2 regions of the Sphaerisporangium sp. NPDC005288 genome follow, and region 1 is predicted to be linked to the other one. Evidence: riboswitches for the same ligand, from Rfam matches in the RefSeq annotation. Region 1 holds a riboswitch; the other holds the start of a gene.

Region 1 (4,206 bases):
CAGCACGTCGGCCAGGCGATAGGCGGCGAGCGAGCGGGCGTAGTCGTCGTCCACGTTGAGGATCAGCGGGTCCCAGTCCTCGCCGGCGAACTCGTCCTCGATCTGCTTGGCGCACCGCTGCACGGCGGCGGTGTACTCGCGGTATTCGGGCAGGTCGTGCCGGGAGGGGTAGGCGAAGGCCAGGTGCACGACCTTGCCGTGCCACTCGGGATGGTCGGCGAGGAACTGCCGGTAGGCCGACAGCCCCCGGACGATGTTCTTGGACAGCTCGGTGCGGTCGATGCGCACGATGAGCTTGCGGTCGCCCACCCGCTCGCGCAGGGCCAGCATGTGCGACTCGACGTCCGGCTCCAGGGCCCGCGCCCACAGCGCGTCACCGTCGACCCCGAGAGGGTGCACGCCGATGCGGGTCGTGCGTCCCTCGTAGGTGATCGTGCGCTGGACGCGGTCGACCTGGGCGCCGAGCAGGGTCTCGCAGCAGTCCATGAACGCCGAGGCCCAGCGCGCGGTCAGGAAGCCGGCCTGGTCGGCGCCGAGGATGCCGGTCAGCAGCTCGGCCGCGATGTCGTCGGGCAGCAGCGAGAAGTACTCCGGCGGCGCCCACGGGGTGTGCGAGAAGTGGGAGATGCGCAGGTCAGGGCGCTCCACCCGCAGCATCGCCGGAGCGAGCGTCAGGTGGTAGTCCTGGATCATCGCCCGGGCTCCGTGCGCGGCCTCCTCGGCCAGCGCCAGTGCGAACGCGGCGTTGTAGTCCTGGTAGGACTCCCACTCCCGGCGGAAGCGCATGTCGAACTGCGGCGAGTTGGGCGTGTCGTACAGCAGGTGGTTGACGAACCACAACGTGGAGTTGGCCACCGCGTTGTAGGCCCGGTGGAACGTCGCGGGCGGTATGTCCAGCATGCGCACCGGGCCGGTGTCGTAGCCGGCCTGGTCCAGGCGCCCGCCCGACGCCAGCCGCACGGCGCTGCGGTCGCCGTCGGACAGCGCCGCGCACACCCACAGCACCTCGGCGTCCTTGGCCACCTCGGACAGGCCGGAGACCATGCCGCCCCCACCGCGGCGCATCGTCAGCGTGCCGTCATCGGCGAGCGTGAACGACACGGGCCCCCTGTTGGAGGCCAGCAGAACTGTGTTCATCCGCCCATCACCACTCCTCGTCCGCCCTGCGGCGGTCGTCCCTCGCCGGTTCATCTCCGCTGTGACGCGCACCTGGCCGCAGATTAATTGAATTTAACGCTCCCAATAAGATGGGTTGGCGGTCAGGTCAGGGCTGGCCGCAGGCGGTCGAGAGGAGCTCGGGGCATGGCGCTTGACGAGACGACCGAGGATCTGGCCCGCGCGGCCGCCGCGGGCGACCACCGTTCGCTGGGCGAGCTCCTGCGCCGCATCGAGGCCGACGTGCTGCGCCACTGCTCGCGGCTGCTGCCGTACCACCAGGACGCCGAGGAGGCCTGCCAGGACACCCTGCTGGCCGTGGCGCGCAACATCGGGCGGTTCGAGGGGCGGGCCCGCTTCTCCACCTGGCTGCACATCGTGACGACCAACTGCGCCCGCACGACCTACCGCACCCTCAAGCGCCGTGCGGCCGAGCAGACGGCCGATGAACTGCCCGAGCTGCGGGCCGACCCGCGCAGGGTCAGCGTCATCGCCGGGTCGCGGCTCGACCTGCTCGACGCGATGGAGTCCCTGGAGGCCGACAAGCCCGAGCTGGCCCAGGCCCTGGTGCTGCGCGACATCTGCCAGCTCGACTACAACGAGGTCGCCGAGCAGCTCGGCATCCCGCTGGGCACGGCCAAGTCGCGCATCCACCAGGCGCGCAAGTACGTCCAGGCGGCGCTCGGCGACGCCTACGGCCGGCCCTTCGCCTAGCGGCCCGCGCGGTGCGTCACGCGCCCTCTGCCTGCCTGCTCTGTTCCGGGACGGAGCTTCTCGCCACGCTTCTTGCAACGTGCTCACCTGCGGCTTCGGTTTCTTCCATCGTGCTCTCACGTCTCGGAGAATGAGACGGACGGCCGTCCGCGCCGGTGGGCGAGGTACAGTTCTTAAGGCCTGCTTGTGATACAAGCGGGATCACAACTTCATATTGCTCATCCAGAGGGGTGGAGGGACCGGCCCTGCGAAGCCCCGGCAACCCTCCCGGCTGTGGTCATCCGCGTCTGCCGAACGACGCGGCACTCAAAGACCAGTGAGACCGGCCGGGACAGGTGCCAATTCCGGCCTGTGACCAAGGTGGTCCGGGCGAAGATGAGGGAAAGGCCTCGCTTCATGGCGCTCGCAACAGCTGAGACAACGACCACGCTCGACTTCGGCCCCGCCGTCGCTCTTTCGTGCCGCGAATGCGGCACCAGGTTCGACCTGGGACCGATCTTCGCCTGTGCCGAGTGTTTCGGGCCACTCGAAGTGGCCTACACCTGGAGCTCTCCCGGCGAGACCGGGACGGCGGTGACCCGTGAGCAGATCGCCTCGGGTCCGAGTAACATCTGGCGCTACCGCGGGCTGCTGCCGGTTCCCGCCGACGTCGCCTCCCGGCCCAACCTGGCGCCCGGCTGGACCAAGCTGGTCAAGGCCGACAACCTGGCTCGCGAACTGGGCCTGCGCAGCCTGCATGTCAAGGACGACTCCGGCAACCCGACCCACTCGTTCAAGGACCGGGTCGTCGCCATCGCGCTGGAGGCCGCGCGCAACTTCGGCTTCCACACCCTGTCGTGCTCCTCCACGGGCAACCTCGCGGGCGCGGTGACGGCCGCGGCGGCGCGCGCGGGGCTGGACGCCTGCGTGTTCATCCCGTCCGACCTCGAAGAGGCCAAGATCGTCATGGCCTCGGTGTACGGCGGCCGGCTGGTCGGCATCGAGGGCACCTACGACGACGTCAACCGGTTCTGCTCCGAGCTCATCGGCGACCCGCTGGGCGACAAGTGGGGCTTCGTCAACGTGAACCTCCGGCCGTACTACGCCGAGGGGTCCAGGACGCTGGCCTTCGAGATCGCCGAGCAGCTCGGCTGGCGCCTGCCCGAGCAGATCGTCATCCCGGTGGCCTCCGGCTCCCAGCTCACCAAGATCGACAAGGGGTTCCGGGAGCTGATCAAGCTCGGCCTGGTCGAGGACCGCCCATACAAGGTCTTCGGCGCGCAGGCCGAGGGCTGTTCGCCGGTGTCGGCGGCCTTCAAGGCGGGCCACGACATCGTGCGTCCCGTCAAGCCCGACACCATCGCCAAGTCGCTCGCCATCGGCAACCCGGCCGACGGCCCGTACGTGCTCGACATCGCCCGTCGCAGCGGCGGCGCGGTGGAGGACGTCACCGACGCCGAGGTGGTGGACGCCATCCGGCTGCTGGCGCGCACCGAGGGCATCTTCGCCGAGACCGCCGGCGGCGTGACCGTCGGCGTGCTGCGCAAACTCGTCTCCAACGGCCTGCTCGACCCGGAGGCCGAGACGGTGGTGCTCAACACCGGGGACGGCCTCAAGACGCTCGACGCGGTCTCCGCCGAGGCGAGGCCCACCGCGGTCATCCGTCCTTCGCTCGACGCATTTCGTACGGCTGTCGCCGACCACTCCTGAAAGGGCCCGATAAATGAGCGTTTCTGTGCGGATTCCGACGATTCTTCGCACCTACACCGACGGCGCGTCGGAGGTGAGCAGTGACGGGGCGACCCTGCGCGAGGTGCTCCAGAAGCTCGACGCCGACTTCCCGGGAATCGGGGCCCGTATTCTGGACGAAACGGGCAAGATCCGCCGTTTTGTCAACGTGTATGTCGGAGAAGAGGACGTCCGATTCGTCGACGGTCTCGACACCGCAACCCCCGAAGGAACCAACATCTCGGTGATCCCCGCCGTCGCCGGGGGCTGACCTCCGCGCCCTTCTGGCCTTTGTGAGGCGTGCTCAAGTCTCACCGGCCCCATCAGTCACATCACGCCCATGCGTCCTAGCTGGACGCATGGGCGTCGCCATGTCCGCAAGGGGGGCCCGGTAGCGGGACGACTATCATAATAGAAGTGATTACCGAGCCCTCCGTTAGTGTAATTGTCAACTAACTAAACGCGAGCGGGAAATAGCCGAGTGCCGCTGAGAGCGAACGTCAAGTAGTAGTTTCCCGATTGACTCTGTTGCTTCAACCCTTGCCACAGGTATGGTCGAGAACGATCGACGTAGCCGAGGAGTTCGCATGCGTCTCGGCTCCGAAGGTCACGGACCTCGCGGAGGAGTGG
Region 2 (4,206 bases), on a different contig from region 1:
TGACCGGCAGCTCGCCGTAGGCCAGGTACGGCTCGTCGCGGCGCAGGTCGAGGTCGACGCCCGACGCGCGCGCGATGGGGCCGCTGACGCCGTACTGCATGATCGTCTCGCGGTCGAGCACCCCGACGCCGCGTGTGCGCGCGATGAAGATCTCGTTGCCGTGGATGAGGCGCTCGATGTCGGGCAGCCGCCCGCGCACCTCGGCGACCGCCCGCCTCACGCGGTCCAGCCAGCCGTACGGCAGGTCCTCCTTCAGGCCGCCGACCCGGTTGAACATGTAGTGCATGCGCCCGCCGGAGATCTCCTCCATGACCGCCTGCAACGTCTCGCGCTCGCGGAAGGCGTAGAACACCGGCGTGATCGCGCCGAGCTCCAGCGGATAGGAGCCGAGGAACATCAGGTGGTTGAGCACGCGGTTCAGCTCGGCGAGCAGCGTGCGGGCCCACACCGCCCGCACCGGGACCTCCATGCCCAGCATGCGCTCGACCGCGAGCACCACGCCGAGCTCGTTGGCGAACGCCGAGAGCCAGTCGTGCCGGTTGGCCAGCACGATGATCTGCCGGTAGTCGCGCACCTCGAAGAGCTTCTCGGCGCCCCGGTGCATGTATCCGATGATCGGCTCGGCGGAGGCGATGCGCTCGCCGTCCACGGTCAGCCGCAGGCGCAGGACGCCGTGGGTCGAGGGGTGCTGGGGCCCGATGTTGAGGATCATGTCCTCGGTGGCGAGCTCCTTGGCGCCGGTCCCGACCGCGACGACCCGCTCGACGCCCGTGGCGGCGCCGCCGGCTCCGGGACCTCCGCGAGTTCCGCGAGGTTCGGTCATGAACCCCATGCTGTCACGTCAGCGGCGGGAGACAAGATCTGAGAGGGCGGCGACCAGGCGAAGCACGTGCTCCTCGGTCGTGCCGATGCCGATGGACGCCCGGACGGCGCCGGTGGTGCCGTCCGCGCAGTCACCGTCGGCGGAGCGGCCCACGGCGTCCAGCAGGTGCCGGACGAAGGGGTGGGCGCAGAACTTCCCGTCGCGCACGCCGATGCCGTACTCGGCGGACAGCGCCTCGGCGACCTCGCGCGCCGTCCAGCCGTCCACGACGAAGGAGACGATGCCGACGCGCGGGTGGCCGGGCCCCCACAGCGACAGCTCGTGGACGCCGTCGATGGCGGCGATGCCGTCGCGCAGCAGCGTGAGAAGGCGTTCCTCCTGCTTGACCAGGGGCGTCCAGCCGGTGGCCGACAGCGCGTCGCAGGCGGCGGCCAGCGCGATGGCGCCCAGGACGTTCGGCGTGCCGGCCTCGTGCCGCTGCTCGGGGTCGGCGCTCCACTCGGTGGACAGCGGCGCGCCCTGGCCCGCGCCTCCGGTGACGGCCTTGGAGGCGCCGCCGCCCCGCAGGTACGGTTCGGCCTCGGCGAGCCAGTCGGCCCGTCCCACCAGGGCGCCGGCGCCGAAGGGCGCGTACAGCTTGTGCCCGGAGAAGCTCACGTAGTCAAGGTCGAGCGCGGTCAGGTTGAGCCGGCGGTGCGGGACGAGCTGGGCGGCGTCCACCAGGATGCGCGCGCCGTGCCGGTGGGCGATGTGCGCGAGCGCCGCGATCGGCCACAGCTCGCCGGTGACGTTGGAGGCCGCGGTGACCACCAGCAGCGCGGGCCCGTCGATGGCCGCGAGGGCCTCGTCGGCCGCGCGCACCGCCTCGCCGGCGAACGCGGGCGGCGCGAGCCGCACGGCGTCGGGCCAGGGGAGCAGCGAGGCGTGGTGCTCGGTCTCGAAGACCACGACGGTGGTGCCGCCGGGCAGGCAGCGGGCCAGCAGGTTCGAGGCGTCCGTGGTGTTGCGGGTGAACACCACGGCGTCCCCGGGGCGGGCGCCGACGAAGGCCCGCACCGTGTGGCGGGCCTGCTCGTAGCGGGCGGTGGTCAGCTGGGAGGCGTACCCGGCGCCCCGGTGCACGCTGGAGTAGGCCGGAAGCGCGGCGGCGACGGCGGCGCTCACCGGCGCCAGACACGGCGCGCTGGCCGCGTAGTCCAGGTTGGCGTACGGCAGCAGGCGCCCGCCCTTGACCGGCACCTCCAGGTCGGCGCCGAGCACGGCGGGCGCGTCCGGACGCGCGCTCGCCCCGGGGACCAGGGATGACGTGCCGGGGACCGGCGAGAAAGCATCGGCGGCCGGCGAGAAAGTGCCGGAGGTCGGCGAGAACGTGCCGGAGGGCAGCGGGGACGTGCCGGGGGGCGGCGGGGTGGTGCCGTGAACGGCGGGGGAGGAGCTCTGCAGGATGGTGAGAGCGGTCAACGCCGGCCTCCTAAGGTCATGGGACCCGGTCACGGCGTTGGTGTGACGGAGCCCGCGCTTGCCCGGCACACCTCGTGCCGGACCTGGTCCTCACCCGGGGCACCCCGCCGCGAGCGCGAGGGTTGCCGGCCAGCGAGCCGGGGCTTGACGCTGGCACTCATGACCTACCGGGACTATAACCCGGCTCCCCCGCCTGTCCGCAACCTCATGAGGCAGGGGTGACACGTTTCACGAATCGCGAACTTTGACCGACCCTCGCGCGTTGACAGGGGACGGGCTCCCCGGGACGGGGGCCGTGACGTGACCGACGCCCGGCCCGAGGAGGCGCGATGGACTGGCTGCTCAATCCGGAGATATGGATCGGGTTCCTGACCCTCGTCGCCCTGGAGATCGTCCTGGGCATCGACAACATCATCTTCATCTCCATCCTGGCGGGGAAGCTGCCGCCGGAGCGCCGTGACCTGGCCCGCAAGGTCGGCCTGGGGCTGGCGATGGTGAGCCGGCTGGCGCTGCTGCTCGCGCTGTCGTGGGTCGTGCGGCTGACCGAGCCGCTGTTCACGGTGTTCGGGCACGACATATCCGGGCGCGATCTGATCCTGATCCTGGGCGGGCTGTTCCTGCTCGGCAAGAGCGCCTTCGAGATCGGCGACAGCCTGGAGGGCGCCTCGGGCCACTCCGGCGGCCGGGTGGCGGCCTCGTTCACCTCGGTGATCATCCAGATCATGCTGCTGGACGTGGTCTTCTCGCTGGACTCGGTGATCACGGCCGTGGGCATGGTCGACGAGATCGGCGTCATGGTCGCCGCGGTGGTCGTGTCGGTGGTGATCATGCTGTTCGCGTCCGGGCCGATCAGCGCGTTCGTGGAGAAGTACCCCAGCATCAAGATGCTGGCGCTGTCGTTCCTGCTGCTCATCGGGGTCGTGCTGATCGCCGAGGGCTTCGATCAGCACATCTCCAAGGGCTACATCTACTTCGCGATGGCGTTCTCGCTGGTGGTCGAGCTGCTCAACATCCGTGCGCGCAAGAAGGCGGGCGCCCAGCGGCCGGTGGAACTGCACGAGCGCTACGGGGAGACCGGCGCGCCCGACGCCGCCCCGGCGCCGCCCGCCGAAGCCCGCTGACCCCGGCGGCGCTCCGTGCGGCTCGAGGGCTGTTCCGGGCGGTGCGCCGGCCACTCCCTTGGCCGGTGGCGATGCTCATCCCTGGACGGCCAGGTGAGACGTGGCGGGATATCCCGATTACCATGACGTCGTGCGCTTCGACCCGTGGAATCCGGCCTTCGTCGCCCATCCCTACGACGCCTACGGGGAGCTCCGCGACAGCCGGCCGGTCAGCTTCTTCGAGCCGACCGGCCAGTGGCTCGTGGCCCGGCACCAGGACGTCAACGCGGCGCTGCGCGACCGCAGGCTCGGCCGTTCGTACCTGCACGTCGCCTCGCACGAGGAGTTCGGCAGGCGGCCGGAGCCGGACTTCCAGGAGCCGTTCTGGCGGGTGACCCGCGGCGGGATGCTGGACGTCGAGCCGCCGGTGCACACCCGGCTGCGCCGGCTGGTCTCCAAGGCGTTCACGCCGCGCATGGTCGAGGAGCTGCGCCCGAGGGTGCGCCGCGTCGCCGGGGAGCTGGTGGACGGCTTCGTCGAGCGCGGGGGCGGCGACCTGATCGCCGAGGTGGCCGAGCCGCTGCCGGTGACGGTGATCGCCGAGATGCTCGGCGTCCCCGAGGCCGACCGGCACCTGCTGCGCCCGTGGTCGGCCGGCATGTGCGGCATGTACGAGCTCGCGCCGTCGGTCGAGGCGCAGCACACGGCGGTGCGCGCGGCGTCGGAGTTCGCCGCCTATCTGCGCGCGCTGGCCGCCGAGCGCCGAGCCCGTCCGGGCGACGACCTGATCAGCGCGCTCGCGCAGGTGGTGGACGAGGGTGA

What was found. A riboswitch is a leader RNA that binds a small molecule or an ion and turns the genes downstream of it on or off. The one in region 1 is predicted to bind S-adenosylmethionine.
Region 2: linked by a shared signal. The riboswitch ahead of ABZU32_RS24785 (aminotransferase class V-fold PLP-dependent enzyme) and the one ahead of thrC (threonine synthase) in region 1 are both predicted to bind S-adenosylmethionine.

What each region holds. Positions count from the first base shown of each region.
Region 1 covers NZ_JBEXGT010000046.1:54,918-59,123, reverse strand. Annotated here, with positions in the region: gene ABZU32_RS33275 (trehalose-6-phosphate synthase) at 1-1,137, opposite strand, end outside; gene ABZU32_RS33270 (sigma-70 family RNA polymerase sigma factor) at 1,303-1,869, shown strand; SAM riboswitch class I at 2,085-2,251, shown strand; gene thrC (threonine synthase) at 2,266-3,558, shown strand; gene ABZU32_RS33260 (MoaD/ThiS family protein) at 3,572-3,847, shown strand.
Region 2 covers NZ_JBEXGT010000027.1:107,721-111,926, reverse strand. Annotated here, with positions in the region: gene ABZU32_RS24790 (NADH-quinone oxidoreductase subunit D) at 1-712, opposite strand, end outside; gene ABZU32_RS24785 (aminotransferase class V-fold PLP-dependent enzyme) at 842-2,122, opposite strand; SAM riboswitch class IV at 2,334-2,449, opposite strand; gene ABZU32_RS24780 (TerC family protein) at 2,614-3,405, shown strand; gene ABZU32_RS24775 (cytochrome P450) at 3,536-4,206, shown strand, end outside.